Linked DNA regions of Minwuia thermotolerans. Each later gene encodes a partner of the first gene's protein in a complex. Links are inferred from orthologs where the notes say so. Each region holds a gene or a part of one and is shown in the gene's direction. Other genes may lie near its edges.

The links.
Region 2: the proteins of dnaN (region 1) and CWC60_RS07360 are in contact, whole or in part, in a solved structure (PDB 1OK7), measured with the Escherichia coli proteins. The link is inferred for Minwuia thermotolerans from one-to-one orthologs.
Region 3: the proteins of dnaN (region 1) and CWC60_RS02275 are in contact, whole or in part, in a cryo-EM structure (PDB 8GIZ), measured with the Escherichia coli proteins. The link is inferred for Minwuia thermotolerans from one-to-one orthologs.
Region 4: the proteins of dnaN (region 1) and CWC60_RS16015 are in contact, whole or in part, in a cryo-EM structure (PDB 8GIZ), measured with the Escherichia coli proteins. The link is inferred for Minwuia thermotolerans from one-to-one orthologs.

The regions. Positions count from the first base shown.
Region 1 is NZ_PIGG01000014.1:134,021-141,900, forward strand. What follows is about bases 2,573-5,515. They hold dnaN (DNA polymerase III subunit beta), read left to right. Parts: upstream 2,573-3,459; coding sequence 3,460-4,572; downstream 4,573-5,515. Other genes in these bases: dnaA (chromosomal replication initiator protein DnaA), read left to right, coding at 2,573-3,310; recF (DNA replication/repair protein RecF), read left to right, coding at 4,583-5,515. Outside these bases: CWC60_RS02975 (hydantoinase B/oxoprolinase family protein), read left to right, coding at 1-1,074; rpsT (30S ribosomal protein S20), read left to right, coding at 1,159-1,428; more of dnaA, read left to right, coding at 1,901-2,572; more of recF, read left to right, coding at 5,516-5,737; gyrB (DNA topoisomerase (ATP-hydrolyzing) subunit B), read left to right, coding at 5,748-7,880. UniProt on the Escherichia coli protein: Confers DNA tethering and processivity to DNA polymerases and other proteins. Acts as a clamp, forming a ring around DNA (a reaction catalyzed by the clamp-loading complex) which diffuses in an ATP-independent manner freely and bidirectionally along dsDNA.
Region 2 is NZ_PIGG01000026.1:322,565-330,500, reverse strand. Bases 1-2,999 are described here. They hold CWC60_RS07360 (DNA polymerase IV), read left to right. Parts: upstream 1-847; coding sequence 848-2,152; downstream 2,153-2,999. Other genes in these bases: CWC60_RS07350 (aldolase), read right to left, coding at 2,522-2,999; CWC60_RS07355 (DUF4031 domain-containing protein), read right to left, coding at 2,140-2,421; CWC60_RS07365 (ROK family protein), read left to right, coding at 1-869. Also shown: more of CWC60_RS07350, read right to left, coding at 3,000-3,367; CWC60_RS07345 (glycosyltransferase family 4 protein), read right to left, coding at 3,307-4,314; CWC60_RS07340 (UDP-2,3-diacylglucosamine diphosphatase), read right to left, coding at 4,311-5,120; dxs (1-deoxy-D-xylulose-5-phosphate synthase), read right to left, coding at 5,213-7,138; CWC60_RS07330 (polyprenyl synthetase family protein), read right to left, coding at 7,186-7,936. UniProt on the Escherichia coli protein: Poorly processive, error-prone DNA polymerase involved in translesion repair and untargeted mutagenesis. Copies undamaged DNA at stalled replication forks, which arise in vivo from mismatched or misaligned primer ends.
Region 3 is NZ_PIGG01000012.1:796-6,971, forward strand. Bases 3,177-6,176 are described here. They hold CWC60_RS02275 (DNA polymerase III subunit delta'), read left to right. Parts: upstream 3,177-4,115; coding sequence 4,116-5,237; downstream 5,238-6,176. Other genes in these bases: CWC60_RS02265 (D-alanyl-D-alanine carboxypeptidase family protein), read left to right, coding at 3,177-3,481; tmk (dTMP kinase), read left to right, coding at 3,481-4,119; metG (methionine--tRNA ligase), read left to right, coding at 5,262-6,176. Also shown: CWC60_RS02255 (lytic murein transglycosylase), read left to right, coding at 235-1,269; CWC60_RS24240 (septal ring lytic transglycosylase RlpA family protein), read left to right, coding at 1,301-2,302; more of CWC60_RS02265, read left to right, coding at 2,342-3,176. UniProt on the Escherichia coli protein: Part of the beta sliding clamp loading complex, which hydrolyzes ATP to load the beta clamp onto primed DNA to form the DNA replication pre-initiation complex.
Region 4 is NZ_PIGG01000051.1:17,355-24,232, reverse strand. Bases 1,510-4,483 are described here. They hold CWC60_RS16015 (DNA polymerase III subunit gamma/tau), read left to right. Parts: upstream 1,510-2,133; coding sequence 2,134-3,834; downstream 3,835-4,483. Other genes in these bases: recR (recombination mediator RecR), read left to right, coding at 4,184-4,483; CWC60_RS16010 (YbaB/EbfC family nucleoid-associated protein), read left to right, coding at 3,831-4,154; proC (pyrroline-5-carboxylate reductase), read left to right, coding at 1,510-1,964. Outside these bases: CWC60_RS16035 (PaaI family thioesterase), read right to left, coding at 1-249; CWC60_RS16030 (MBL fold metallo-hydrolase), read left to right, coding at 369-1,013; more of proC, read left to right, coding at 1,152-1,509; more of recR, read left to right, coding at 4,484-4,777; CWC60_RS16000 (flavin-containing monooxygenase), read right to left, coding at 5,035-6,537; CWC60_RS15995 (nuclear transport factor 2 family protein), read left to right, coding at 6,695-6,878. UniProt on the Escherichia coli protein: Part of the beta sliding clamp loading complex, which hydrolyzes ATP to load the beta clamp onto primed DNA to form the DNA replication pre-initiation complex.

The DNA.
Region 1 (7,880 bases):
CAGATGCGCGCCAGGATCGCCGAGATACCCGAAGGGGTCTACCGGGCCGAGGCCTTCATCGATTCCGATGGCGTGGTCGACGAACCGCTGGTCATCAAGCTGACGGTCGAGAAGCGCGACGGCGCCCTGCGCTTCAGCTTCGCCGGCTCCAGCCCGCCCTGCCAGGGGCCGATGAACTCGGTGATCGCCACCACCCGGTCCTCGGTCTATCTCGCCATGCGCCACATCTTTCCCGACGTGCCGATCAACGCCGGCGCCTTCGAGCCCCTGGAGATCGAGGATCCGGAGGGCACCTTTCTCTACGCGCGCTATCCGCGGCCGGTATCGGGCTGCGCGGCGGAGGTCAGCCAGCGCATCGCCGAAGCGGTCTTCGCCGCGCTGGTGCAGGCCCTGCCCGACAGGGTCACGGCCGCCCCAGCGGGATCGAGCGGCAACTTCGCCCTGGGCGGGCACGATCCGGCCCGGGGACGCTCCTACGTCATGTACCAGATCTCCGGCGGCGGCTATGGCGGCAATGCCGACCATGACGGACTGACCAACGGCTGCTCGACCATCGGCATCTCCAAGACGCCGCCGATCGAGGTCATGGAGCAGTACTATCCCGTGCTGTACCACGAGTACGGCCTGCGGGAAGGTTCGGGCGGCGCCGGGGAGAAGCGCGGCGGCTTCGGCCTGAAATACACCGTCGAAGTGCGTCGCGGGGAGGCCACCGCCTCCTTCGTCATGGACCACGGCCGCTTCGGGCCGCAGGGAGTTCTGGGCGGCTGCGACGGAATGCCCAACAGCGTCACCGTGCATCGCGGCGGACGCTCCTACGTGCCCGAACATCTCTCGAAGGACCAGGACATCCGGGTTGCCGCGGGCGACAGGATCGAGGTCGGCACGCCCGGCGGCGGCGGCTACGGCGACCCCTTCCGGCGTCCCGCCGCGAAAGTGCTGGCCGACATCCGCCTTGGCTACTACACATCCGACCAGGCACGGGAGCTCTTCGGCGTCGTGCTCGATCCCTCCGGCCGGGACGTGGACATGGCGGCCACGGCGCGGCGGCGCGCGCATCCGCAGGCGGCGGAGTAGGCGCGGCGCGGCGCTTGACGCACCGGGACGGCGCGTCTATAAGCCCGGCCTTCGAATTGACTGAATCCGCCTTTGGGACTGGACATGGCAAACATCAAATCATCCGAGAAAGACATCCGCCGCACGGCGACGCGCACCGCGCGCAACGTGGCCCGGCGCAGCCGGATGCGGACCTATGTCAAGCGGGTCGAGGTCGCACTGGCCGCCGGCGACGCCGAGGCCGCGAACAAGGCCCTCCAGATCGCGCAGAGCGAACTGGACAAGGCCGCGCAGAAGGGCGTCATCAAGCGCAATGCCGCCGCCCGGAAGGTGTCCCGCCTCAACGCGCGGACCAGGGCCCTGGCTTCCGCCTGATCGATCTTCCGGAAGAAATTCCCGTTTCTGGTGTGCCGCGGACCCCGTCCGCGGCACATTTCATTTCAGTGACATTTTTTTTGCCCGGCGGCGAAAATTGAATCGCCAATGATTCCAACCGCAGAGCGCCGAGAAGCGGGATTTCTTCCTAATTGCGGAGTTTTCTCTCAACCGAGGCCTCTTGAAAGCCGCCCGCCATCCGATCTAAAGTTCGCTTCGCGGGACAGACCGGGAGATGACGGAGTGGGCCGAGACAAGAACAGATCCGGATAAATACGGACGAACCCCACAGACCGTCTGCCTTCTCGAGTCCTGATGTCAAAATCAGCGTTGCGTCAACAGACTGTACATCGGTCTGAACAGGCTTTTTTGCGTTTTCGGCCTCGCCAGCCGCAGTATTCGACAACACGGGAGCGCGAAGTTGACTTTCGAGGCGGACAGGATTTCCGAGGACATCGACGACGCGCCGGCCATGGACGACAGCGAAGCGCTGCATCTGCTTTGGCAGCGCGTCGGAGGGCGCGTTCGCAAGGCTGTCGGGGACGCCGCCTTCAAGAGCTGGCTGGCGCCTCTGCGCCCCGTGGCGCTGCACGATGACCGCGCCGTACTGCTCGCTTCGACCGCGTTCTTGAAAGATTGGGTGAGGAACAACTACCAACAGTTGTTGCTGCGCGAATTCCAGCGTGACGTGCCGCACATCCGCGAGATCGCCATCCATGTCGGCCTGGAAGCTGCTGGCCGCGGGACGGCGAAGGAGGGCGTGACCGCCGGAGAGGCCGGCAGCGACGAAGCCGAGGCTGCGGCCGCCCCCGCGCGGGCGGCCGAACCGGCGCGCGAAGACACGGCCGTGGAGGGGCTGACCGGCCTTCTGGACGCCGCCCTGACCTTCGACAACTTCGTCGTCGGCAAGGCCAACGAACTGGCCTACGCCGCGGCGCGGCGGGTCGCGGATTCCGACGACGTGGCCTTCAACCCGCTGTTCCTCTATTCCGGCGTCGGCCTGGGCAAGACCCACCTGATGCAGGCCATCGCCTGGCACATCGTGCGCGCCAAGCCCGGACGCCGGGTGATGTACCTGTCGGCCGAGAAGTTCATGTACCAGTTCATCCGCGCGGTCCGCTTCAAGGACACCATGGCGTTCAAGGAGCAGTTCCGCTCCGTCGACGTGCTGATGATCGACGACCTGCAGTTCTTCACCGACAAGAACTCCACCCAGGAGGAATTCTTTCACACCTTCAACGAGCTGGTGGACCGCAAGCACCAGGTCGTGATCTCCGCCGACCGTTCGCCCTCCGACCTGGACGGCATGGAGGAGCGCGTGCGCTCCCGGCTGGGCTGGGGACTGGTGGCCGATATCCACCCCACCGACTTCGAGCTCCGCGTCGGCATCCTGGAGCAGAAACTGGCGATGAACGCCGACGTCCATGTTCCCGAGGATGTGCTGCAGTTCCTGGCGCACAGGATCACCTCCAACGTGCGGGAACTGGAAGGCGCACTGAAGCGGGTCATCGCCCATCACGAGCTGATGGGCCGGGAAATCACGCTGGACCTCGCCCGCGACGTCCTGGCCGATCTGCTGCGCGCCAATTCGCGCAAGATCACCATCGACGAAATCCAGAAGAAGGTGGCCGAGCACTTCTCCATCAAGATCACCGAGATGTCGTCCAGCCGCCGCGCCCGCGCCGTCGCCCGGCCGCGCCAGGTCGCCATGTATCTCTCCAAGAAGCTGACCACGCGCAGCCTGCCCGACATCGGCAGGCGCTTCGGCAACCGCGATCATACGACGGTGTTGCACGGGGTGCGGAAGATCGAGGAACTCATCCAGAGCGACTCCAGCCTGGCCGAGGACGTGCGCCTGCTGGAGGCCGCACTTTCCAACTGAGCGGGCAGGCCGCGGACCGGCCCCGCCGCAGGCCGGTAAAATCCATGGAATCGTTGGCGAATCGTGACGCCAGCGTGCTATAGAGAACTGCTCTGGCGGCTGCCGGCCGTCAGGTTCCCGTTCGAACCAGTTCTGGCAAGACATTACCGATGAAACTGACCATTGAACGCGCCGCTCTCCTGTCCACGCTGGGCCATGTGCAGAGCGTGGTGGAACGGCGCAATACCATCCCGATCCTGAGCCACGTGCAGATCGAGGCGGGCTCGGACGCGGTCAGGTTTCGCGCCACCGACCTGGAGCTTGCCATCGTCGAGGAGAACGACGCCAGGGTCGACACGCCCGGCACCGCGACGGCGCCGGCGCACACGCTCTACGATATCGTGCGCAAGCTGCCTGACGGCGCGGACGTGGAACTGAGTCTGGATCAGGAACGCCGCCGCCTGGTGCTGCAGTCAGGCCGTTCCCGCTTCGCGCTGGCCTGCCTGCCGAACGAGGACTTCCCGACGTTCGAGGATGACGAGCTGCCGCACAGCTTTCACATGGCGGCCGAGGAACTGCGCACCCTGGTCGAGCGCACGCGGTTTGCGATTTCCACCGAGGAAACCCGCTACTATCTGAACGGCGTCTACATGCACGCCAGCGATGACGGCAAGAAGCTGCGCGCCGTCGCCACGGACGGTCACAGGCTGGCGCGCTTCGAGATCGACGCCCCGGCGGGCGCGGAGGCCCTGCCGGGCGTCATCGTGCCCCGCAAGGCGATCGCCGAGATCCACCGGCTGCTGGGCGACACCGACAAGGACGTCGCCATTTCCGTCAGCGAGACCAAGATCCGCTTCGCGCTGGGCCGGTCGGTGCTGACGTCGAAACTGATCGATGGCTCCTTCCCCGACTATGAGCGGGTGATCCCGTCCAACAACGAACGCCGCCTGGAGGTCGACGCGAAGATCTTCACCAGCGCGGTGGACCGGGTCTCCACCATCTCGACCGAGAAATCGCGGGCGGTGAAACTCTCCATGGACAGCGAGCGGCTGGTGCTGTCGGCCAACAGCCCCGACGCCGGCAGCGCCTCCGAGGAGATCGCCGTCAGCTACGATGCGCCGGCCATGGAGATCGGCTTCAACTCGCGCTATCTGATGGAGATCGCGTCGCAGATCGACGGCGAGAGCGCGCTTTTCGAGCTTTCCGACGCCGCGGCGCCCACCATCATCCGCGATCCGCAGGATGCTTCGGCGCTCTACGTCCTGATGCCGATGCGGGTCTGAGCCGGCGGCGATGCCGGCCACAGCCCCCGAAGCCGCCGACCGGGCCGAACCGGCGGCGGTGCGGCGTCTTACCGTGACGGATTTCCGATCCTACGACCGGGCGACGATGGAGCCCGATAGCCGGCCGGTGGTGCTCACAGGCCCGAACGGGGCGGGCAAGACGAATCTGCTGGAGGCCGTCTCCATGCTGTCACCGGGCCTCGGCCTGCGCCGCGCACGGCTGACGGAAATGACCCGGCGGGGGGCCGAACGCTGGGCCGTGGCCGCCATGGTGGAGCGTCACGGAGAGACGGTCGCCGTCGGCACCGGGATCGCCGGCGATCCGGGGCAGGAGAAACGGGTGGCGCGGCTGGACGGGGAGAGCGTCGGGCCGATGCAGTTGAGCGGTGTCACCCCGGTGACATGGCTGACGCCGCAGATGGACCGGCTGTTCCTGGACGGGGCCGCGGTCCGGCGGCGGTTCATGGACCGCCTGATCCTGGGGTTCGACCCGGACCATGGGGCCCGGGCGAACCGCTACGAACGCACAATGCGGGAAAGGCTGCGCTTGCTGAAGGACGGCAACAGGGACGACCGCTGGCTGGGGGCGCTGGAAGCCCAGATGGCCGAGCACGGCGTCGCCATCGCCGCCGCCCGGCTGGCCTGGGCGAAACGCACCGCCCGGGCGGTGCGCGCCGGCATCGGCCCCTTCCCCGCCGCCGAGATCGCGCTGGAGGGGCTGGAGACGGCGCTGGACGGTCGCCCGGCGGTCGAAGTGGAGGAGGGTCTCATGGCCGGCCTCCGCGACGGCCGCGAGGAGGACGCCCGCGCCGGCATGACCCGCCTGGGGCCCCATCGCAGCGATCTGGCGGTGCGGCACCTGTCCAGGGACGCCGCGGCCGAACAATGCTCGACCGGCGAGCAGAAGGCGCTGCTGATCGCGCTGATCCTGGCGGACGCGCGCATGCAGGCGGCCGAACGGGGCGTCACGCCGATCCTGCTGCTGGACGAAGTGGCGGCCCATCTGGACGCCGACCGGCGCGCCGCGCTCTACGACGAGATTGCTGCTCTGGGCAGCCAGGCTTGGATGACGGGCACGGAAGGCCATCTTTTTGACATGCTGGGCGAACGGGCGCAGCACTACGAAGTACGTGACTCGGCGCTGACGCCGGCGTCGCGGAGCTGAGAGGACCGACATGAGCGACAAGACCAACGGCGACAGCGAGGAATACGGCGCGAGTTCCATCAAGGTGCTGAAGGGCCTGGACGCCGTACGCAAGCGCCCGGGCATGTACATCGGCGACACCGAGGACGGCTCGGGCCTGCACCATATGGTCTTCGAGGTCGTCGACAACGCCATCGACGAAGCGCTGGCGGGCCACGCGGATACCGTCGAGGTGATTCTGGACGCCGACGGCGCCTGCATCGTCACCGACAACGGCCGTGGCATTCCCGTCGACCTTCATGAAGGCGAGGGCATGTCGGCGGCGCAGGTGATCATGACCCAGCTGCACGCCGGCGGTAAGTTCGACCAGAATTCCTACAAGGTCTCCGGCGGCCTGCACGGGGTCGGCGTGTCGGTGGTCAATGCGCTGTCGGAATGGCTGGAACTGACCATCCGCCGCAACGGGCGCATCCACTACATGCGCTTCGTGCACGGCGAGCCCCAGGGCGACCTGGAGGTGATCGGCGAGTACGAAGGCCGTTCCGGCACCATGGTCCGCTTCCTGCCCAGCCTGGACACCTTCAAGGAGATCGAGTTCGACTTCGGCATCCTGGAGCATCGCCTGCGCGAGCTGGCCTTTCTCAATTCGGGCGTGCGCATCCTTCTGGAAGACCGCCGCCACGTCGAGACGCGGCGGGAGGAGCTCTACTACGAGGGCGGCACCGAGGCATTCGTCAACTATCTCGACCGCAACCGCTCGGCGCTGATCAAGAAGCCGATCATGATGAAGGGCGAACGCGAGGGCGTGACCGTCGAGGCGGCGCTGCAGTGGAACGACGGCTATCACGAGAACGTCCTCTGCTTCACCAACAACATCCCCCAGAAGGACGGCGGCACGCACCTGGCCGGCTTCCGCGCGGCGCTCACCCGCTGCGTCAACACCTTCGCCGCCAACAGCGGCATCGCCCGCAAGGAGAAGGTCTCGATCACCGGCGACGACGCCCGCGAGGGACTGACCTGCGTCCTGTCGGTCAAGGCGCCGGACCCGAAATTCTCCAGCCAGACCAAGGAGAAGCTGGTTTCATCGGAGGTTCGCCAGCCGGTGGAGAACCTGGTCGGCGATGGCCTGAACCTGTGGTTCGAGGAGAACCCGACCGAGGCCCGCGCCGTGGTGCAGAAGATCGTCGAGGCCGCGGCGGCGCGCGAAGCCGCGCGCAAGGCCCGCGAACTGACCCGGCGCAAGTCCACCCTCGACCTGGGCGGCCTGCCCGGCAAGCTGGCGGACTGCCAGTCGCGGGATCCGCAGGAAAGCGAGCTCTACCTGGTGGAGGGCGACTCGGCGGGCGGTTCCGCCAAGCAGGCTCGCGACCGCCGCACCCAGGCGGTGCTGCCCCTGCGCGGCAAGATCCTGAACGTGGAGCGCGCCCGCTTCGACAAGATGCTGGGTTCGACGGAGATCACCGCCCTGATCACGGCCATGGGCACCGGCATCGGCCGCGAGGACTTCGACATCGCGAAGCTGCGCTACAACAAGATCATCATCATGACCGACGCCGACGTCGACGGCGCCCACATCCGCACGCTGCTGCTGACCTTCTTCTACCGTCAGATGCCGGAGCTGCTGGAACGGGGACACCTCTTCATCGCTCAGCCGCCGCTCTACAAGATCACCAAGGGCAAGTCGTCGGTCTATCGCAAGGATCAGCGCCAGTACGAGGACTACCTGATCGAGAATGGCCTGGCCGAAGCGACCTTCGTCGATTTCAACGGCGTCCAGCACGGCGGCGGCGAACTGCACGAACTGGTGGGCCGGGCGCGGCGCGTGCGGCGGCTGCTGGACTCCATCGGCAAGAAGTATCCCGACTGGGTGGTCGAGCAGCTCGCCATCGCCGGCGGTCTTTCCCCTGCGGTCTTCGGCGATCCCGACAGGATGACGGAGATCGCGGCCTCCGTGGCAAAGCGGCTGGATGTGCTGTTCCCCGACTATGAGCGTGGCTGGGAAGCGCGCCGGGCCGGGGACGGCAGCCTGATCTTCGAACGTGAGGTACGCGGCGTCCGCGAAGCCTATGTCCTGGACCGGCGGCTGATCGAAAGCGGCGAGGCGAAGCGCCTCGACGAGATGACCGCGGAGATGCAGGCGCTCTACGAACGGCCGGGCACGCTG
Region 2 (7,936 bases), on another replicon or contig:
GCATCGGCATCGATCTCGGCGGCACCAAGATCGAGGCCCTGGCGATCGATGACCGGGGCCGCGAGATGTACCGTCAACGCGTGCCCGCCCCCCGCGACGACTACCACGCCACCATCGACGCCATCTTGGGCCTGGTGGCAGAGCTCGAGGAGCGAACCGGCCGGCGGGGACGCGTCGGCGTCGGCACGCCAGGCGCGGTCTCCCCCGTCACAGGACTGATGAAGAACTGCAACTCCACCTGGCTCAACGGCCAGCCCCTGGCGCGGGATCTGGAGGCCGCCCTGCGCCGCCCGGTCCGGCTGGCGAACGACGCCAACTGCTTCGCGCTTTCCGAAGCCATCGACGGCGCAGCCGCCGGCGCGCCGACGGTTTTCGGCGTCATTCTCGGCACCGGAGTCGGCGCCGGGCTGGTGATCGACCGCAAGACGCTGACCGGCCCAAACGCCATCGCCGGGGAGTGGGGCCACAATCCCCTGCCCTGGCCGCGTGACGACGAGCGCCCCGGCCCGGCCTGCTGGTGCGGAAAGCGTGGCTGCATCGAGACTTTCCTCTCCGGTCCGGCGGTGGAGCGTCTCCACCTGGACAAGACCGGGCGGCGCGTTCCGGCGCGCGAGATCGCGGACAGCGGAATCTGGGCGGACTATGTCGACCGCCTGGCGCGGGCCCTGGCTCATGTCATCAACATCATCGATCCCGACATGATCGTCCTGGGCGGCGGCATCTCCAACCGCGTGGAGCTCTATCAGCCCGTCGCCGACCGGCTGAACGATCACGTCTTCTCCGACTACGTCTCAACCGTCATCAGCCAGCCCGTCTTCGGTGACGCCAGCGGCGTGCGCGGCGCCGCATGGCTCTGGCCGACGTCGTGAACGCGCTCTGCCGCGACTGCTTCTCGACGGACATCGCCGGGGACCTGTGCGCGGCCTGCGGGTCGCCGCGCACGCTCGGCCACGCGGAACTGCACGACCTCTCGATCGCCCATATCGACTGCGACGCCTTCTACGCCGCGGTGGAGAAGCGCGACGATCCGAGCCTGCGCGACAGGCCGCTGATCATCGGCGGCGGCCGGCGCGGCGTCGTCTCGACCGCCTGTTACATGGCGCGGATCTACGGCGTCCGCTCCGCCATGCCCATGTTCAAGGCGCTGAAGGCCTGTCCGGATGCAGTAGTCCGGAAACCGGACATGAAGAAGTACGCCGCCGTCAGTCGCGAGATCCGGACCCTGATGCTGGACCTGACGCCGCTGGTCGAGCCGTTGTCGATCGACGAGGCCTTCCTCGACCTGACCGGCACGGCGCGCGTCCACCACGCCAGTCCGGCCGCCACCCTGGCGCGGCTGGCGCGGCGTATCGAAACGGATATCGGCGTCACCATCTCGGTCGGCCTCTCCTACAACAAGTTTCTCGCCAAGCTGGCCTCCGACCTCGACAAGCCGCGCGGCTTCGCGGTCATCGGCCGGGCGGAAGCGGTCGAGTTCCTGGCGCCGCGTCCGGTCTCCGACATCTATGGCGTCGGCAAGGCCTTCGCGGGCCGGCTGGCGGCCGACGGCATCCGCACCTTCGCCGACCTGCGCCGCCATGACGAGACCGAGCTGATGCGCCGCTACGGCGTCATCGGCAAGCGGCTCCGCGCCTTCGCCGACGGCCGCGACACGCGCGCCGTCAACCCGGACGGGGAACGCAAGAGCGTCTCGACGGAGACGACATTCAATGACGATATCGCCGGGTTTGACGAACTGGCGCGAATCCTCTGGCGGCTGTCGGAGGACGTCTCGGCGACGCTGAAGGAGAAGCGGATCGCAGGGCGGACGGTGACGCTGAAGCTCCGCACCGCCGATTTCCGCGTCCACACGCGCAGCCACACGCTTGACCACCTGACCCAGCTCGCCGGGACCATCTACCATGCCGCCGAGCCGCTGCTGCGCCGCGAGGCGGACGGGCGGCGCAGGTTCCGGCTCATCGGCGTCGGCATGAGCGGTCTCGACGGGGAGCGAGACACCGATCCGCCCGACCTGCTCGACCAAAACCGGGCGAAACGCCGCCAGATCGAGGGCGCGCTGGACCGGATCCGCGCCCGTTACGGCAAGACGTCGATCGGCGAGGGCCGAGGCTTCGGGTCGAACTCGCGGAAGCAGCGCGATCAGGACCGCTGAGCGCGCTTCGCCTTCAGGATGTCGGCGATCCGGCGCCAGGTCACCGTGGCGATATCGGGATGCGCCAGCGCCGCCCCGATCCGCTTCTCCCCCATGAGATCGAAATGCTCCTTGTAGGTGCCCGGCTCCTGCAGCGCGCGCGGATGGCAGCCGAGCGAAAGCGCCACAGGCATGAGTTCCCGGTAGCCCGCCGGGCCGGCGCGGTCGGAGAGCAGATGCGCCGTCAGCCGCCCGTCCGGCAGCCGCCGCGGTCGATCCATCACGACCATGGAATGAAGCTTGTGCCGCGTGACTTCGCTTCCTCCCCCTTGCCGGAGAATGACCGGGGGAGGGGGAAAATCCACTCGCGCGACGTCACCGGCATACCGGTCAGTTCAGAAACTCCGGCTCTTCCCGCTCCAGGATGCGCCGGAGCGCCGAGAAGTGCCGCTCGGCCAGCTTGGGCCGCTCCTCCGCCATCTGGCGCGAGGTCAGGGCAACGACCTCGTCCGAGAGCGTGCGAAGCTTCCCGCCCGTGGACCGCGCCAGCACCTGGAAGGTCGCCGCGCGCTCCAGGTAGTACAGATCGTTGAAGCATTCGCGGACGTTCGGACCCGTCACGGTGACGCCGTGGCTCGCCATCATCAGCACCGAGCGGTTGCCCAGTTTCGAGGCGATGCGGTCGCCCTCGGCGTTGTCCAGCGACAGGCCGTTGTAGTCCTCGTCGTAGGCGATGCGGTCGTGGAAATTGAGCGCGTTCTGCTCGCACATCTTGAGTTCGCCGTCCCGAAGCAGGGTAAGCGCCGTGGTGTGCGGCATGTGCGTGTGCATGACGCAGACAGCGTGCGGCGCGGCGACATGGATGCCGCGGTGAATGGTGAAGGCGGTATCCTCCACCTCGTTGTCGCCCTCGATCACATTGCCGTCCGCGTCCACCATGACCAGCGACGACGCGGTGATCTCCGACCAGTGCCAGCCATAGGGGTTGATCAGGAAGCGGTTGCCGCGCATCGCGCCGTCGGCGTCGGGCACGGCCAGCGAGAAGTGGTTGCAGACGCCCTCGTGCAGGCCGAGGCGCGCAGCCCAGCGGAGCGCGCAGGCGAGATCGATCCGCATTTCCTTCAGGTCGGGGGTCATGGACGGGGTCTCCCTTGCCGCGTATTCTTTTCCCTTTCCTACCCCTTTGTCGCGATCGGCGCCAGATTGTCGAGGAACTGCCGTGCGCAGGCCGCCCACGAGAACCGCATGGCGTGGGTCCGGCAACGGGCGGCGTCGACTTCCAGCGCCGCCAGCGCGGCCTGGCCCAGATCCTCGTCCAGTACACCCGGCCCGTCGGCCCCGATCACGTCCAGCGGCCCGGGCACCGGATAGGCCGCGACGGCCACGCCGGAGGCCAGCGCCTCCAGCAGCACGAGACCGAAGGTGTCGGTGCGGCTGGGGAAGACGAAGACGCTGGCGCTGCGGTACCAGGCGGCCAGTTCCTCTCCGAACTTCGCCCCCGGGAAGATCGCGTCGGGGTGATTCCGCTTCAGTTCGGCGAGCTGAGGGCCGTCGCCGACGACCGCCTTCTTGCCCGGCAGGTCGAGGGCCAGGAAGGCCTCGATGTTCTTCTCCACCGCCACCCGTCCGACATAGAGGAAAAGCGGCTCGCCGCCCTCCCATGCCCTCGGCCCGTCGGGGCGGAACAGCGCCGTATCGACGCCCCGGCTCCAGTCGACGATGTTGGCGAAGCCCTGCGCCTCCAGTTCGCGGCGGATCGAGCGCGTCGCCACCAGAACGCCGGACGAGCGGCGGTGGAACCAGCGTATCGCCCGGTATCCCCAATTGAGCGGCACGGGCAGCCGCGCGGCGAGGTATTCGGGAAATTTCGTGTGATAGCTGGTGGTGAACGGCCAGCCGCGCCGGACACAGAACCGCCGTGCCGCCAGACCCAGCGGCCCTTCGGTGGCGATATGGACCGCCTGGGGCCGGAATTCGGCGAGCCGCCGCCGCAGCCCGGCGCCGGGCGCGACGGCGATGCGGATTTCGGGATAGGTCGGCAAGGGCATGGTGCGGAAGTCGCGCGGGGCGATGACGAGAAACTCGTGCCCCAACGGCTCGCACTCCTCGATCACGCGGCTCCAGGTCCGCACGACGCCGTTGACCTGCGGATGCCAGGCGTCGGTGACGAGCGCAATTCTCACGCGGCCCGAATTCTGGAGCGTTCGCCGGCGGCCCGCTTCTCGGCGAAGGCTTCGGCTAGGGCGTCCGACCAGCGGATGATCTCCAGGCGACCGTCCTGGCGCTCGATCACCGCAGTGCAGCTCTCAACCCAGTCGCCGTCGTTGACGTAGGTGATGCCCTCGATCTCCCGGATCTCGGCATGGTGGATGTGGCCGCAGATGACGCCATCGACGGCGCGGCGGCGCGCCTCGTCGGCCACGGTGGTCTCGTAGTTGTCGATGAACTGCACCGCGTTCTTGACCTTGAACTTCAGATAGGCCGACAGCGACCAGTACTGCAGCCCCAGCCGCTGCCGCACCCGGGCCAGCACCGTGTTGACCCGGATCAGCATGTTGTAGGACCAGTCGCCCAGCACCGCGAGCCACTTCGCATAGCGCACGACGCCGTCGAAGGCGTCGCCATGGGTGACCAGATAGCGCTTGCCGTCGGCGGCGGTGTGGATGTCGTCCGTCTTCACCTCGACGCCGCCGAAATGCGTGCCGCAATAGTCGCGGAAGGCCTCGTCGTGATTGCCTGGAATGTAGATCACCCGAACGCCCTTGCGGGCCTGGCGGAGCAGTTTCTGGACCACGTCGTTGTGGCTCTGCGGCCAGAACCAGCCGCGTTTCAGCGCCCAGCAGTCGACGATGTCGCCCACCAGGTAGATCGTGTCCGCCTCGAAGGCCTTGATGAAGGAGAGCAGGCGTTCCGCCTGGCATCCGCGCGTGCCCAGATGGACATCAGAGATGAAGATCGTTCGGCAGCGCACCGTATCCGAGGAAAACATCGATCTATAGGCCCCCGATCCTGTGGTGACGCCGCTATAGACCCGTCATGTTGCCGATTCGTGACGCGCGAACCCCATATCTGGCGTCCAGGTCACGCCCTGGCCGGTTTGACCGTCCCGTCCCGCGCATCGACGTCGAGCGCCCCCAGCACCGTGGCCACGATATGCTGCGCGTTGAGACCGGCGACATCGTACATCTTCTCCGGCTTGTCCTGATCGATGAAGATGTCGGGCAGGCACATGGGCCGCACCTTCAGCCCGTCGGTCAGGTCGTTCTGCGCCAGGAAATGCAGCACATGGCTGGCGAAGCCGCCGACCGCGCCTTCCTCGATGGTGACCAGCAGCGGATGCTCCCGTGCGAGCCGGGTAATCAGGTCGGTATCCAGCGGCTTGGCGAAGCGGGCATCGGCCACGGTGGCGCTCAGCCCGCGCGCGGCCAGGTCCTCGGCCGCCTTCATGCATTCCTGCAGCCGCCCGCCGAAGGATAGGATGGCGACGGCATTGCCCTCGCGCACGATCCGGCCCTTGCCGATCTCCAGGGGCGTGCCTTCCTCCGGCATTTCCAGGCCCACGCCCTCGCCGCGCGGATAGCGGAAGGCCGAGGGCCGGTCGTCGATCGCCGCCGCGGTGGCGACCATGTGAACCAGTTCCGCCTCGTCGGCGCTCGCCATGACCACGAAACCCGGCAGCGTCGCCAGATAGGTGACGTCGAATGCGCCCGCATGGGTGGGGCCGTCGGCGCCGACCAGGCCGGCCCGGTCGATGGCGAACCGCACAGGCAGCCGCTGGATGGCGACGTCGTGGACAACCTGATCGTAGCCGCGCTGCAGGAAGGTCGAATAGATCGCCGCAAAGGGCTTCAGGCCGCCGGCCGCCATGCCGGCGCAGAAGGTCACCCCGTGCTGCTCGGCAATGCCGACGTCGAAGGTGCGGTCGGGAAAGGCCTTGCCGAAGACGTCGAGGCCGGTGCCCGAGGGCATGGCCGCGGTGACGGCGACAATCCTGTCATCCTTCGCCGCTTCCTTCACCAGCGCGTTGGCGAAGACCTTGGTGTAGGCCGGCGCATTCGGCTTGCCCTTCTGCTGCGCACCGGTGACCACGTCGAACTTGGCGACGCCGTGATATTTGTCCGCCGACTGCTCCGCTGGCGGATAGCCCTTGCCCTTCTCGGTGACGACATGCACCAGGATCGGGCCGCTGCCGGCATCGCGGACGTTCTCCAGCACCGGCAGCAGGTGGTCGATATTGTGCCCGTCCACCGGGCCGACATAGTAGAAACCCAGCTCCTCGAACATGGTGCCGCCGGTAAGCATGCCGCGGGCGAATTCCTCGGCGCGCTGGGCCATCTTGGAGAGCTGCCGCGGGAAGCGTTCGGCCAGCTTCTTGCCGACCTCGCGGATCGACAGATAGGGCTTGCCGGAGATCAGCCGCGAGAGATAGGCGCTCATGCCGCCGACCGGCGGGGCGATCGACATCTCGTTGTCGTTCAGGATGACGATCATCCGGCTTTTCATGCTGCCGGCATTGTTCATCGCCTCGTAGGCCATGCCAGCCGACATGGCCCCGTCGCCGATCACCGCGACCACGCGGTTGGGCTGGCCCTGCATGCGGTGGGCGACGTCGAAGCCCAGCCCGGCCGAGATTGAGGTCGATGAATGGGCCGCGCCGAAGGGGTCGTAGACGCTTTCCGCGCGCTTGGTGAAGCCCGACAGGCCGCCGCCCTGGCGGAGCGTGCGGATTCGGTCGCGTCGCTCGGTCAGGATCTTGTGCGGATAGCACTGGTGGCCGACGTCGAAGATCAGCTTGTCGTCGGGCGTGTTGAAGACGTAGTGCAGCACCGTCGTCAGTTCGACGACGCCCAGCCCCGCGCCCAGGTGCCCGCCGGTCTGGGAGACCGCATCGATCGTCTCCGCCCGCAGTTCGTCCGCCAGCTGGCGGAGCTGCTCGGGCGCCAGTCCCCTGAGCTCCGCCGGGCTGCTGACGGTGTCGAGCAATGGTGTTTTCGAAGTTTCGGCCACTGCCGCTTACCCCTTTGCTACTGCCGTGCGGGCCGGGCGCTTGACGGTCACGACCGCCGGTCGATCACATACCGCGCCACTTCCCTCAATAGAAAGGCCCTTTCACCAAACAAATCAAGGCGCGCGACGGCGTGTGCAACCAGTTCCTCCGCCCTTTTTCGCGCACCTTCGGGGCCCATCAGCGTGATGAAGGTTTCCTTGCCGGCCTCGGCGTCCTTGCCGACGGCCTTGCCCATTTCCTCTGCCGAGCCGGCCGCGTCGAGCAGATCGTCGGCGATCTGGAAGGCCAGACCGAGGTCGAGGCCATAGGCCTTCAGCGCCTCCCGTTCCCGCGCCGTGGCGCGGCCGAGTATGGCGCCGGCCTCGCATGACCAGGCGATCAGCGCGCCGGTCTTCATGTTCTGCAGCCGGGTGATCTGGTCGAGATCGTAGGATGTCGTCTCCGCCTGCAGGTCGATCATCTGCCCGCCGACCATGCCCTCGGCGCCGGCCGCACGCGCCAGCCGCTGCGCCAGATCGAGGCGGATGTCGGCGCTGGGATCGGTGGCCGGGTCCAGCAGGGTGCGGAACGCCAGCGGCTGCAGCGCATCGCCGGCCAGCACCGCTGTCGCCTCGTCGAACTGGCGGTGATTGGTCGGCTTGCCGCGCCGCAGGTCGTCGTCGTCCATGCAGGGCAGATCGTCGTGAATCAGCGAATAGGTGTGGATCATCTCGATCGCGGCAGCGGCGCGGACCGAGGAATCGTGCGGCACGAAGAACAGATCGCCCGTCGCCATGACCAGGAACGGCCGGAGCCGC
Region 3 (6,176 bases), on another replicon or contig:
AAATTTACCATCTTCAAAATGCATTATGTAGATCAATTGGCGGACAGGGTGGGATTCGAACCCACGAAGGGTGTTAGCCCTTGGCGGTTTTCAAGACCGCTGCCTTCAACCACTCGGCCACCTGTCCTCGGCCAAGGTGATTAGCAAAGCCGGTGCGGGGCGTCCATCTGTCCGCCATCGGGGCTTTTCGAATCCGGGACGTTCCGGCAAGGTGCAGCGATGTGCGACAGGCTCATGAAAATCGGTACATCCCTGCTGGCCGGTCTGGCCCTACTTGTCCTTGTCCCCGGGGCCGCCCCGGTCCGCGCCGCAGAGGAGGCGCCGCCCGAATTCGAAACCTGGCTGGACGGCGTCCGGCAGGAAGGCCTGGAGCGGGGGATCAGCGCCGCGACGCTGGATCAGGCCCTACGCGGCGTCGAGCCCGTGCGCCGCATCGTCGAGCGGGACCGCAGCCAGGCCGAGTTCAAGCTGACATTCCGGACCTATGCCGACCGGCTGCTGACTGAAACCAATATCCGTGTCGGCCGCGCGAAGATCGTGGAGCACCGGGATTTGCTGGCGCGCATCCAGCAGACCTTCGGCGTGCAGCCGCGCTACGTGGTGGCGATCTGGGGCATGGAGACCCGCTATGGCGCGGTGAAGCCGACCATGCCGGTCATACCGGCGCTGGCCACCCTGGCCTATGACCGGCGGCGCTCGGCCTTCTTCCGCAACGAGCTGTTCAAGGCCCTGGAGATGATCGACCGCGGCCATATCGAGCACGGCAGGATGATGGGCTCCTGGGCCGGGGCCATGGGACAGCCGCAGTTCATGCCGTCGAGCTACATGGCCTATGCCCGCGATTTCGACGGCGACGGCCGCCGGGACATCTGGAGCAGTGAGGCGGACGTCTTCGCCTCGATCGCGAACTACCTGGCGCAGCATGGCTGGAGCGACGACCAGACCTGGGGCCGGCCGGTGCGTCTGCCGGACGATCCGGGCTTCCGCGCCCGTCTGCCGGAACGCAGCGGGCGGTCGGGCTGCCGGGCGATCGACGCCATGACCGACACGCTCCGACTCTCCGAATGGCAGGCCCTCGGGGTGCGCCGGATCGATGGCACGGACCTCCCGGGGCGCGATCTGCCGGCTTCGCTGGTAGAACCGGACGGGGCGGAGGGTCCGGCGTTCCTTGTCTATCGGAACTACCATTCCATCTTGCGGTATAACTGCGCACACCTGTACGGTCTGGCTGTCGCCACTCTGTCCGACCATCTCTGGCCGGCGGAGTAGGGAGGGTCCGCCGGAGAGCGAGGGGGACAGTATGATCGACGGCGTTCGGAAAGGCTGGCGGCCCGGCATCGCCGCTGTCATCGCGGCAGGCGTGCTTGCCCTGGCGGGCTGCGCCGAATCGCAACTGGCGGTGCACGTCGCCAAGAAGGCCAATCACGCCGCCCAGCCGACGCCGCAGGAACGGAAGATCCACGCCGAACGCGTGCGGGCGGCCAGCCTGCGGCCCTACACGATCAACAATGTGCGCTACTTCCCGAAGGACGATCCGAAGTACGACGAGACGGGACTCGCGTCCTGGTATGGCGAGCCGTTCCATGGACGGCTGACCGCGGCGGGCGAAATTTATGACATGAACCGTGTCTCGGCGGCTCACAAGACCCTCCCGCTGCCGACCACGGTGGAAGTCACCAATCTCGAGAACGGGCGGGTGCTGGTGGTCCGCGTCAACGACCGGGGACCCTTCGTCGATGGCCGCATCATCGATCTGTCGCGGCGCGCGGCCCAGTTGCTGGGCTTCGAGCACGACGGCGTGGCCCGCGTGCGGGTGCGCATAAAGGGCTCGCCCGACGACGCTTTCGTGATGCGCACGAAGGCGATCACCGTCGCGGAAGAGAAGAGCGTCACTGCAGCGCCGCGGCCGACGGTGAAGGTCGCCGCCCTGGCGCCGCCGGATGCCGCAGAGGGCGCGTCGGCCATGTCGCTCTCCACTCCCGCCGTGACCCGGGCGCCGGCCGCGCCGCCCGATGTGCTGCCGGAACAGGCCGCGGCGGCAGAGACGGTCTACCGCGTGCCCGTGGATGCCGACACGCGCCTGTTCGTGCAGGCCGGCGCCTTTACCGATTACCAGAATGCGCTGCGCATGAAGGCGATGCTCTCGCCCGTCGGCGGCGTCGATATCCAGCATACGCTGATCGACGACCGCGACTTCTACCGTGTGCGGATCGGACCCCTGGGCGACGTGACCGAGGCCGACCGGGCCCTGGCGCGCATCAAGTCCCAGGGTGCGGGTGACGCGCGTATCATCGTCGACTAGACTTCCGCCCACCGGAAACAGAGCAGTAAGCGTAAGATCATGATCCGTGTGCTTTTCCTGCTGGTCATCGCCACGGTCGCCATGGCGGCCGCGCCGCGCGGGGCCAGCGCCGCCGACTTCGAGACCGCCGCCACCCACGCCATCATTCTCGACCACCGATCGGGCCGGGTCCTCTTCCGGAAGAACCCCGACGAGCCGATCCCGACCGCCTCGATGAGCAAGATCATGACCGTCTACATGCTGCTGGAGCAGCTCAAGGCGGGCACGCTCACCGAGGACGACACGTTCGTGGTCTCCGAGAAGGCCTGGAAGAAGGGCGGCTCCAAGATGTTCGTCGAGGTCGGCAAGCAGGTCCGGGTGGGCGACCTGCTGCGCGGCATCATCGTCCAGTCCGGCAACGATGCGAGCATCGTCGTCGCCGAAGGCCTGGCCGGCAGCGAGGAGGCCTTCGCCGAGCGCATGAACGAGAAGGCCCAGGAACTGGGCCTGGACAACACGACCCTGCGCAACGCCACGGGCTGGCCGGACCCCGAACACCGCATGAGCGTGCGCGACCTGGCGCGTCTGGCCAGCCTGACGATCAGCAACTTCCCGGATTACTATGGCCTCTACGCCGAGAAGAAATTCACCTACCACGACATTGAACAGAGCAACCGCAATCCGGTGCTCTACAGCTTCGATGGCGCCGACGGCCTGAAGACCGGCCATACGGAGGAGGCCGGCTATGGCCTGGTGGCCGCGGCCGAGCGCGACGGCCAGCGCCTGATCTTCGTTCTCGCCGGCATGGAGAGCGCCCGGGAGCGGGCCACCGAGTCGGTCCGCTTCATGCAGTGGGCCTTCCGCACGTTCCGTAATTTCAAGCTGTTCGCCGATGGGGAGGAAGTCGAGACGGCCGAGGTCTGGCTGGGCGAGAAGGTGCGCGTGCCGCTGGTCACGGCCGAACCCCTGGCGCTGACGCTCTCGCCGGACATGCGCGAACAGATGCGGGTCGAAGTCGTCTATGACGGTCCCATCCCGGCACCGGTCAAGGCCGGGGAGCCACTGGCCGAGCTGGTAGTGACAATCCCCGGCGTCGAGACCGTCCGCCAGCCTCTGCTGGCCGGATCGGACGTTGCCCGGCTCGGCCCCATGGGCCGCATCGCCGCCGCGGTCGGCCACATGATCTGGAGCGCCGAGTGATCCGGAAACCGGCGGGCCGGGGACTCTTCATCACCTTCGAAGGCGGCGAGGGCGCCGGCAAATCCACCCAGGCCGCACGTTGCGCCGGCTATCTGGCCGAACGCGGCCATGAGGTGGTGGCCACGCGCGAACCCGGCGGCACGCCGACCGCGGAACGGCTGCGGGAGATCCTTCTGGATGGGGCGGTCGCCCTTGACCCGCTCGAGCAGGTCCTGGTGCTGTACGCCGCACGCCACAACCATGTCACCGGCGTCATCCGGCCAGCCATCGAACGCGGCGCCATCGTGGTCTGCGACCGCTTCTCGGATTCCACCCGCGCCTATCAGGGCGCCGCCGGCGGCGTCGATGCTGCCGCCATCGACGCTGTGGAGAGGCTGGCGCTCGGGGGCTTCGGCCCCGATCTCACCCTCGTCCTCGATGCGCCGGTCGAAACCGGCTTCGCCCGGGTGCGCGACCGCGGCGGCGCCGCCGACCGTTTCGAGGGTCAGGAGAATGCCTTCCACCGCCGGCTGCGTCAGGGATTTCTCGACATTGCCGCCGCCGATCCGGAACGCTGCCGCGTGATCGACGCGACCGGCGGCCCGGATGCGGTCTGGCAGTCGGTGCGCGCGGCACTCGACGCGGTGCTGGAGGCATGAGCGACGAACTCGAACGCCCGGCGCCCGACGAGGTCGACGCCGACCTTCATCCGGCGCTGACACCCTTCCTGATGGGGCACCAGTCGGCCGAGCGCGCCATGGCCGCTGCCATGGCCGGCGGCGGGCAACTCCACCACGCCTGGCTGCTGGCCGGGCCGGCGGGCATCGGCAAGGCGACCCTTGCCTATCGTTTCGCGCGCCGGCTGCTTGCCGGGAACGGGGACGGGGGCCTGTTCGGCGATGACGACAGGGGCCTGTACACGGATCCGGAAGATCCGGTCTTCTCCGCCGTCGCCTCGGGCGGCCACCCCAATCTCGTGCGCCTGCGCCGAACCTGGGATTTCGAGAAGAAGCGATGGTTCACCGGCATCCGCATCGACGAGGTGCGTCAGCTCACGCGTTTCCTGGCTCAGAGCGCCGCACGCGCCGGCCGGCGGGTGGTGATCATCGACGCCGCCGACGACATGACCCGCAGCGCCGAGAACGCCTTGCTGAAGCCGCTGGAAGAGCCGCCGGCCAACACCGTGTTCCTGCTGGTGGCGCACCGGCCCGGCGCGCTGCTGCCGACCATCCGTTCCCGCTGCCGCCGTCTCGACCTGCGCGCACCCGATAGCCGGGAAGCGCTGGAAGTCCTGCGCCGCCTGCGCCCGGACATCGACGAATCCGAGCGTGAAATGCTGTTGGCGCTGGCCGACCGGTCTCCCGGCCGGGCGCTGCGCCTCGCGGAAGCGGGCGGTGCGGAGATCTACCGCCAGCTCCTCGAGGTGCTGGCCGGTGCACCGGCGATCGAGAAGGGCGCGGCGCTGCGCCTCGCGGCGCTGACCGACAAGGGCGCAGAGGCGGAGCGGCGCTTCGCCATTCTGGGCGATCTGATGGACGGTGTGCTGCGGCGCATCGTACTTGCCGGCGGCGGCGCGGCGGAGATCGCCCACCCATCGGAACAGGAGGCGGAGCTGGCCCGCCGCGCAAGGGGCGGCAGTCTTGAACATTGGTTCGAGTTGTGTGAAAACCTGCGCCACCTTCGGGAGCGCACGGAAGCGGTCAACCTGAACCGCAAGACGGTGACCCTGACCCTGTTTTCCGCGTTCGAGGACGCCGCACGACGCGCCGGTCTCTGAGACCGGCGCAGACCCAGGACCGCCATGCAGGATGCTGCCGCCGTGAAGCCGAGCTACTACATCACGACGCCGATCTACTACGTCAACGACCGGCCGCATATCGGACACGCCTACACGACGCTGGCCTGCGATGTGATCGCGCGCTTCAAGCGCCTGGACGGCCATGAGGTCCATTTCCTGACCGGCACCGACGAGCACGGACAGAAGGTCGAGAAATCGGCTCAGGCCGCCGGCCTCGATCCGCAGGCCTTCTGCGACCGCGTCTCGCAGAACTTCCGCGACATGATGGGCGCGCTCGACATCACCAATGACGACTTCATCCGCACCACCGAGGAGCGGCACGTCACGAGCGTGCAGGATCTGTGGCGCAAGCTGCAGGAGGCCGGGGACATCTATCTGGGTTCCTATGCCGGCTGGTACGCGGTGCGCGACGAAGCCTTCTATGGCGAGGACGAACTGACGAAGACGCCGGACGGCCGGATGATCGCGCCCTCGGGCGCCGAGGTGGAATGGGTCGAGGAGCCGAGCTACTTCTTCCGGCTTTCGGCCTGGGCGGACCGCCTGCTCGCGTTCTACGAGGCCAACCCCGACTTCATCCTGCCGGCGCAGCGCCGCAACGAGGTCGTCAGCTTCGTCCGCTCCGGGCTGCGGGATCTTTCGATCTCGCGCACCACGTTCGACTGGGGTGTGCCGGTGCCCGGCGATCCGGAGCACGTCATGTATGTCTGGCTGGACGCGCTGACCAACTACATGACCGCCGTCGGCTACCCGGAGACGGATTCCGGGCTCTATCCGCGCTTCTGGCCGGCCGACCTGCACATGGTGGGCAAGGACATCCTGCGCTTTCACGCGGTCTACTGGCCGGCGTTCCTGATGTCGGCGGGCCTGAAGCCGCCGAAACGGGTCTTCGCCCACGGCTGGTGGACCATCGAGGGCCAG
Region 4 (6,878 bases), on another replicon or contig:
GAAGTTGACCGTCATGGTCATGGTGACGCCGTACTTGCCCCTACCGTCATCGACCGCCGAAGCGCCGCCGCCGGCCAGCCCGCAGTCCAGGAAGGCCGACAGCATGCCGCCATGGACCGACCCGGCGGCGTTCAGGTGATAGTCGCTGAACTCCGTCTCCAGCACGTAGCGGCCGTTCGCCTTCTCCACCACACGGATCGGCATGTGGTCGGAGAAGATCGGCGTGGCCCTGATCTCGTTGCGAATCATGCGCTCCCTCCCCTGGAACCGGCGTCAGATGCCCCAGGGCATGGCGGGCGTCAATCGCCGCCTCTTCACGCGCGCGGCGGGGGCCGCTACATCTGCATGACAGCCAAGGGGAGAAGTCCATGAAAGTCGCCATCGTGCCCGTCACGCCCTTCCGCCAGAACGCCTGCGTCATCTGGGATCCGGAGACCATGGCGGGCGCCCTGACGGACCCCGGCGGCGACGCCGAGCGCCTGCTGGAGGTGGCGAAGGAGAACGGCGTCAGGCTGGAGAAGATCCTGGTCACCCACGGACATCTCGACCATGCCGGTGCGGTGGCGGAACTGGCCGAGAAGCTGGAGCTGCCGATCGAGGGGCCGCAGAAGGAGGAGACCTTCTGGATCGACCGTCTCGACGAGAAGGCGCAGCGTTTCGGCTTCGGCCATGCCCGCTCCTTCACGCCGGACCGCTGGCTGGAAGACGGCGACGAGGTCACCGTCGGCACCATGACGCTGCAGGTCCGCCATTGCCCGGGCCACACGCCGGGCCACGTGATCTTCTTCCACGAGCCCTCGAAGATCGCCATCGTCGGCGACGTGCTGTTCCGCGGCTCGGTCGGGCGCACAGATTTCCCGCGCGGCAACCATCAGCAGCTCATCACCTCGATCCGGGAGAAGCTATGGCCGCTGGGCGACGATGTCACCTTCGTGCCCGGTCATGGCGACACGTCGACCTTCGGCAACGAGCGCATGACGAACCCCTATTGCGCCGACTTCGTGCAGGTCTGAGACGGGAACACCGGCCTTTGCATCGACGGCGCCCTCGGACTTGATCCGAGGGCCCAGTCCTGCGTTGATGGATACATGGGTCCTCGGGTCAGGCCCGAGGACGCCGAATGATTCTGCGGGGATTTCGGGGAGACGATGATGGCCAACGGACTGCTTCTCGTCGGTTGCGGCAAGATGGGCGGCGCCATGCTGGACGGCTGGCTGGCGCGCGGTACCGATCCGCGGACGGTGGTGATCGTGGAGCCGGCCGAGGCCGCGCAGACGGCGTTGAAGGCGAAGGGTGTCACCGTCGTGTCCGCCGCGGACGACGTCCCGGACGGATTCGCCCCCGACTGCGTGATCCTGGCGGTGAAGCCGCAGATGATGGCCGACGTCGCGCCGGCCTATGCCCGTTTCAGGTCGCCGGAGACGCAGTTCCTCTCCATCGCCGCGGGCACCACCATCGGCTTCTTCGAAGGCGCACTGGGCGGCGACGCGGCGATCGTGCGCACCATGCCCAACACGCCGGCGGCGGTGGGCAAGGGGATGATGGTCGCCTGCCCGAATCCGAACGTCACCAAGGCGATGAAGGTCCGCGCCGGCGAACTGCTGGCGGCGGTGGGCGAAGTCGCATGGGTCGAGGACGAGAGCCAGATGGACGCGGTGACGGCGGTTTCCGGTTCCGGTCCGGCCTATGTCTTCCACATGATCGAATGTCTGGCCGCGGCGGGCGAGGCGGCGGGCCTGCCGGCGGCGCTGTCGGCAAAGCTGGCGCTGCAGACGGTCTACGGCGCCGGTTGCCTGGCGCGGGATGCGGACGAGGGCCCGGCGCAGCTTCGCGTCAATGTCACCAGCCCCGGCGGCACGACCGAGGCGGCGCTGAAGGTGCTGATGGCCGAAGGCGGCCTGAAGCCGTTGATGGAAAAGGCGGTTCTGGCCGCCCGCGACAGGGGACGCGAACTGGGCGGCTGACTCCCCTTGAAATGGGGGGGACTTCCTTGCGATATACGGCCCGGGAGGTTGCCTGCGGACGGACCGCTCGCCAACCCGGTCAGATCCGGAAGGAAGCAGCCGTAACGAATCCGGTCCGGGTCGCCGGGCAATCTCCCGCCCGATCACTCCATGGAGCCGTGCAGGGACGATGACAGAGGCCGGTCCAGCGCCCTATCAGGTTCTCGCACGCAAGTACCGCCCCCAGAGCTTCGACGAACTGATCGGCCAGGACGCGCTGGTCCGCACCCTCTCGAATGCCATCGAGCACAAGCGTCTGCACCACGGCTACATGCTCACCGGCGTGCGCGGCGTGGGCAAGACGACGACCGCGCGGATCATTGCCAAGGCGCTCAACTGCGGCTCGGCCGACGGCCCGACCATGACGCCCTGCGGGACCTGCAAGGACTGCCGCGATATCGCCGAAGGGCGGCACATCGACGTCCAGGAACTGGATGCCGCCTCCCGCACCAAGGTCGAACAGATGCGGGAACTGCTCGACGGCGTGCCCTATCTGCCCGTCCAGGGCCGCTTCAAGGTCTACATCGTGGACGAGGTCCACATGCTGTCGAACAACTCCTTCAATGCGCTGCTGAAGACGCTGGAGGAGCCGCCGGCGCACGTCGTCTTCATCTTCGCCACCACCGAGATCCGCAAGGTGCCGGTGACGGTGCTGTCGCGCTGCCAGCGCTTCGATCTGAAACGGGTGCCGGCGGACGGCCTGATCCGGCACCTGAAATCGATCGCCGACAGCGAGGGCGCGGCCGTTGACGAAGGCGCGCTGCAATTACTGGCGCGCGCCGCCGAAGGGTCGGTCCGCGACGCGCTTTCCCTGCTGGATCAGGCCATCGCCCATGGCGGCGGGCAGGCCGGCGAGGCGCTGGTCCGCGACATGCTGGGACTCGCCGACCGCCGCCGCGTGCTGGAGCTCTACGAGGCGGCGATGAAGGGGGAGGGCGCCGAAGCGCTGACCCTGCTGCGGGAACTCTACGACGCCGGCGCGGACCCGCAGATGATCCTGCAGGATCTGCTGGAAGTGACCCACTGGCTGTCGGCGGAGAAGCTGGCGCCGGGCCACGAACCGCCCGAGGCGCGCGCCGCCGAGGAGCGGGAGAAGGGTCAGGCCATGGCGGCGGCGCTGTCGATGCCGGTGCTGTCCCGCGCATGGTCGATGCTGCTGAAGGCCCTGGCCGAAGCGCGCAACGCGCCATCGCCGATCGCCGCAGCCGAGATGTCGGTGATCCGCCTGGCCTACGCGTCCGACCTGCCCGATCCGGCGGACCTGATGCGCCGTCTGCAGCAGGGCGACGGCGCCCCGGCACAGGGTCAGCCCCCGCAGCCGCAGCCGCCCCGCAGCGGCAATAGCGGCGGCGGGTCCAGGCCGCAGGCGCAGGCGGTCTCCCGCCCCTCTCCGCAGGCGGCGCCGGAACCGGACGGGCCGCCGCTGCCGCAGGACTTCCAGGCGTTGCTGCAGTTCGTCGACGACGCCAAGGAGATCGGCCTGCTGGGCCATCTGGAGAACCATGTCCGGCTGGTGAGCTATCAGCCCGGCCGTCTGGAAATCGCGCTGACCGACGGTGCGCCGGCTGATTTCAGCCAGCGGCTGGTCAACTGGCTGAATCAGCGGACCGGGGCGCGCTGGGGTGTTATCATTTCCAATGCCGGGGGCGAGCCGACCGTTGCCGAGCAGCGCCGGGACGCGGCGGCGCAGCGCCAGGCTTCCGACGAGGACGATCCGCTGGTCCGCGAGGTGAAGAAGTATTTTCCGAAGGCGTTCGTGATCGGCCGGGCGGAGCTTGACGCCGAGCCGGTCCCCCCCGCTCCGGATGACGAGGAGAACGAAGACGGATGAAGAATCTCGGCAACCTGATGAAACAGGCCAAGGCCATGCAGGAGAAGATGGAATCCCTGCAGGCCGAACTGGAGACACTGGAGGTCACCGGGGAGGCCGGAGCCGGCATGGTCAAGGTCACCATGACCGCCAAGGGCGCGGTGCAGAAGGTGAAGATCGATCCCTCCCTGCTCGACCCCGAAGACCCCGAGATGGTCGAGGATCTGGTCGTGGCGGCGCTGAACGACGCCAAGCGCCGCGCCGACGGGGCGGCCAAGGAGAAGATGAGCGAAGTCACCGGCGGGCTGGACCTGCCGCCCGGCATGAAGCTGCCGTTCTGAAGACGCCGGATCTGGAGCGTCACTGAACCATGGCCGCCGCCGATGTCGAACGCCTGATCAGGCTGCTGGCCAAGCTGCCCGGACTCGGTCCGCGTTCGGCGCGGCGCGCGGCGCTCCATATGATCCAGCGCAAGGAAACGGTGATGCTGCCGTTGGCCGAGGCGCTGGCCCAGACCGCCGAATCGGTCGGCGTCTGCGCGACCTGCGGCAATGTCGACACCGTGAACCCCTGCGAGATCTGCGCCGACCCGCGGCGCGACCCGGCGATCATCTGCGTCGTCGAACAGGTCGGCGACCTCTGGGCGCTGGAACGCGCTTCCGCCTTCCGCGGCCGCTATCACGTCCTGGGCGGCGTGCTCTCCGCGCTGGACGGGGTGAGCCCCGAGGATCTGAACATCGAGAGTCTGATTCCGCGCGCCGCCGACCCGGCGGTCACCGAGATCATCCTGGCCACCAACGCCACCGTCGACGGACAGACCACGGCCCACTACATCACCGAGCGGCTGGAAGAAAGCGGCGTCGAGATCACCCGGCTGGCGCGCGGCGTGCCCGTCGGCGGCGAGCTCGACTATCTCGACGACGGCACGCTGGTGACTGCCTTCGCCAGCCGCAAGGGCATCTAGGTCGTTCCACGAAGGGGTGGAGGGATACACTTGGCGTCCTGGGGCTTGACCCCAGGACCCAGTTCATTGGTTCGCCGGGCCCTTGGATCAAGCCTGCCCCGGACCTTGATCCGGGGTCCAAGGGCGACAGCGTTGATTGGACCAGTCAATCAGTCCTCCGGCTGGACGAGCTTGTCCGGACCCACGGTCCGTTGGTCTCCAGCCCGCCCCCGAATGCGCGCGGGCCGGCCATGCCATCCCCCGCGCGCCATGTGGGACTACCGGTAGATCAGCACCCCGTCGTCCAGTTCGGCCACCGGCAGGACGTCCTTCTCGGCGAAGTAATCGTGCTCGAAGCGCCAGGGATCGCGGTCGCCCTGTTTTGGCAGCAGGTGCAGCGAGCGCATGACGTAGCCGGGATTGAAGTTCTCCGGGTCGATGAAGGGACCGAAGTTCATGCCCCGGTCCTCGTCGCGGAGCGTCGGCACGACCATCTCCGCGCCCTTGTCCGCCATGTGGTTCAGCAGCCGCGTCACGAAGCCCGAGATCAGGTCGGCGCGCAGGGTCCAGCTCGCCCGGAAATAGCCGAACACCCAGGCCATGTTGGGCACGCCGGAATACATCACGCCGCGATAGGTCACCGTCTCGGCGAAGTCGAGCTTCCGCCCGTCGATCTCGATCTCCACGTCGCCCAGGATGCAGAAGTTGAAGCCGGTCGCCGTGACGATGATGTCGGCTTCCAGCTCCTCGCCGGACTTCAGGCGGATGCCGGTCTCGGTGAAGCTCTCGATCTCGTCGGTGACGATGGAGGCCTTGCCCGCCCTGATCGCCGTGTATAGGTCGCCGTCCGGGATCAGCGCGAGGCGCTGCCGCCAGGGGCGGTAGCTGGGCGTCAGGTGGGTCTCGTAGTCGAAATCTTCGCCCAGATGTTCCTTCGCCGCGCCGAGCAGCTGGTCCTTCAGGAAATCCGGCTGGGTGAAGGACAGCGTCTGGATCATGCGCTGGTCCTTCAGGATCTTCTGGCGGACGATCTCGTGGATCCACTCCTGCGGGATGTCGAGTTCGCGGAGCTGCGTGGCGAGCTCGTTCTCGTTGGGCCGGGCGAAGAAATAGGTCGGCGAACGCTGCAGCATGGTGATGTGCGCCGTCTTCTCCGCCATCGCCGGGATCAGCGTCGCCGCGGTCGCGCCGGAGCCGATGACGACGACCTTCTTGCCTGCATAGTCCAGATCCTCGGGCCATTCCTGGGGATGGACGATCTGTCCCCTGAAGCTGTCCTGGCCGGGGAAGTCCGGCTTGTAGCCTTCCTCGTGACGGTAATAGCCCTGGCACATCCACAGGAAACTGGCCGAGAAACGGCGGATTTCGCCGGACTCCTTGTCCAGCACTTCGACCGACCAGCGCTTGTCGGCGCTCGACCAGCGGGCGGCCTTCACCTGATGGCGGAAACGGATGTGGCGGCGGATGTCCTGCTCGTCCAGCGCCTCGTCGAGATAGCGCATGATCTTGTCGGCGGTCGCGATCGGCTTGTCGACCCAGGGCTTCCAGGAATAGCCGAAGGTGAACAGGTCGCTGTCGGAGCGGATGCCGGGATATTTGTGCGTCAGCCAGGTGCCGCCGAAGCTCTCCTGGTTTTCCAGCAGGACGAAGCTCCTGTCCGGGCAGTGCTGCTGCAGGTGGTAGGCGGCGTCGATGCCGGAAATGCCGGCGCCGACGATCAGCACGTCGAAATTCTCGACGGCTGCATCGGCGTGCCGGGCGGGCGCGGCGGTGACGTTCATGGGCTTCGCTCCCCCGAAGACGGACTTACGTTTGCGTCAACGGGATAATGCCATCGGCCGGCGCACGCAAGTCGATCCCGGTCAGGGCGGCGGCGAATGGACAGCCCGGGCAGGGCGGCCTAGCGTTGCCGTCTTCATTTCCTGGGGAGGAAGCACGATGTCATTCGAAGACCTGATCGGCCGCATGGGCGATGCGGTGTGCCGCGGCGCATTCGAGGAGGCCGCCGCGTGTTTCACGCCGGACGGCGTCTATCACGATGACTTCTACGGCGCGTTCGAGGGCAGGGCGGAGATCGCGCGCCTGTTCTCGGATTTCTTCCACCGGGACGGGGAGAATTTCC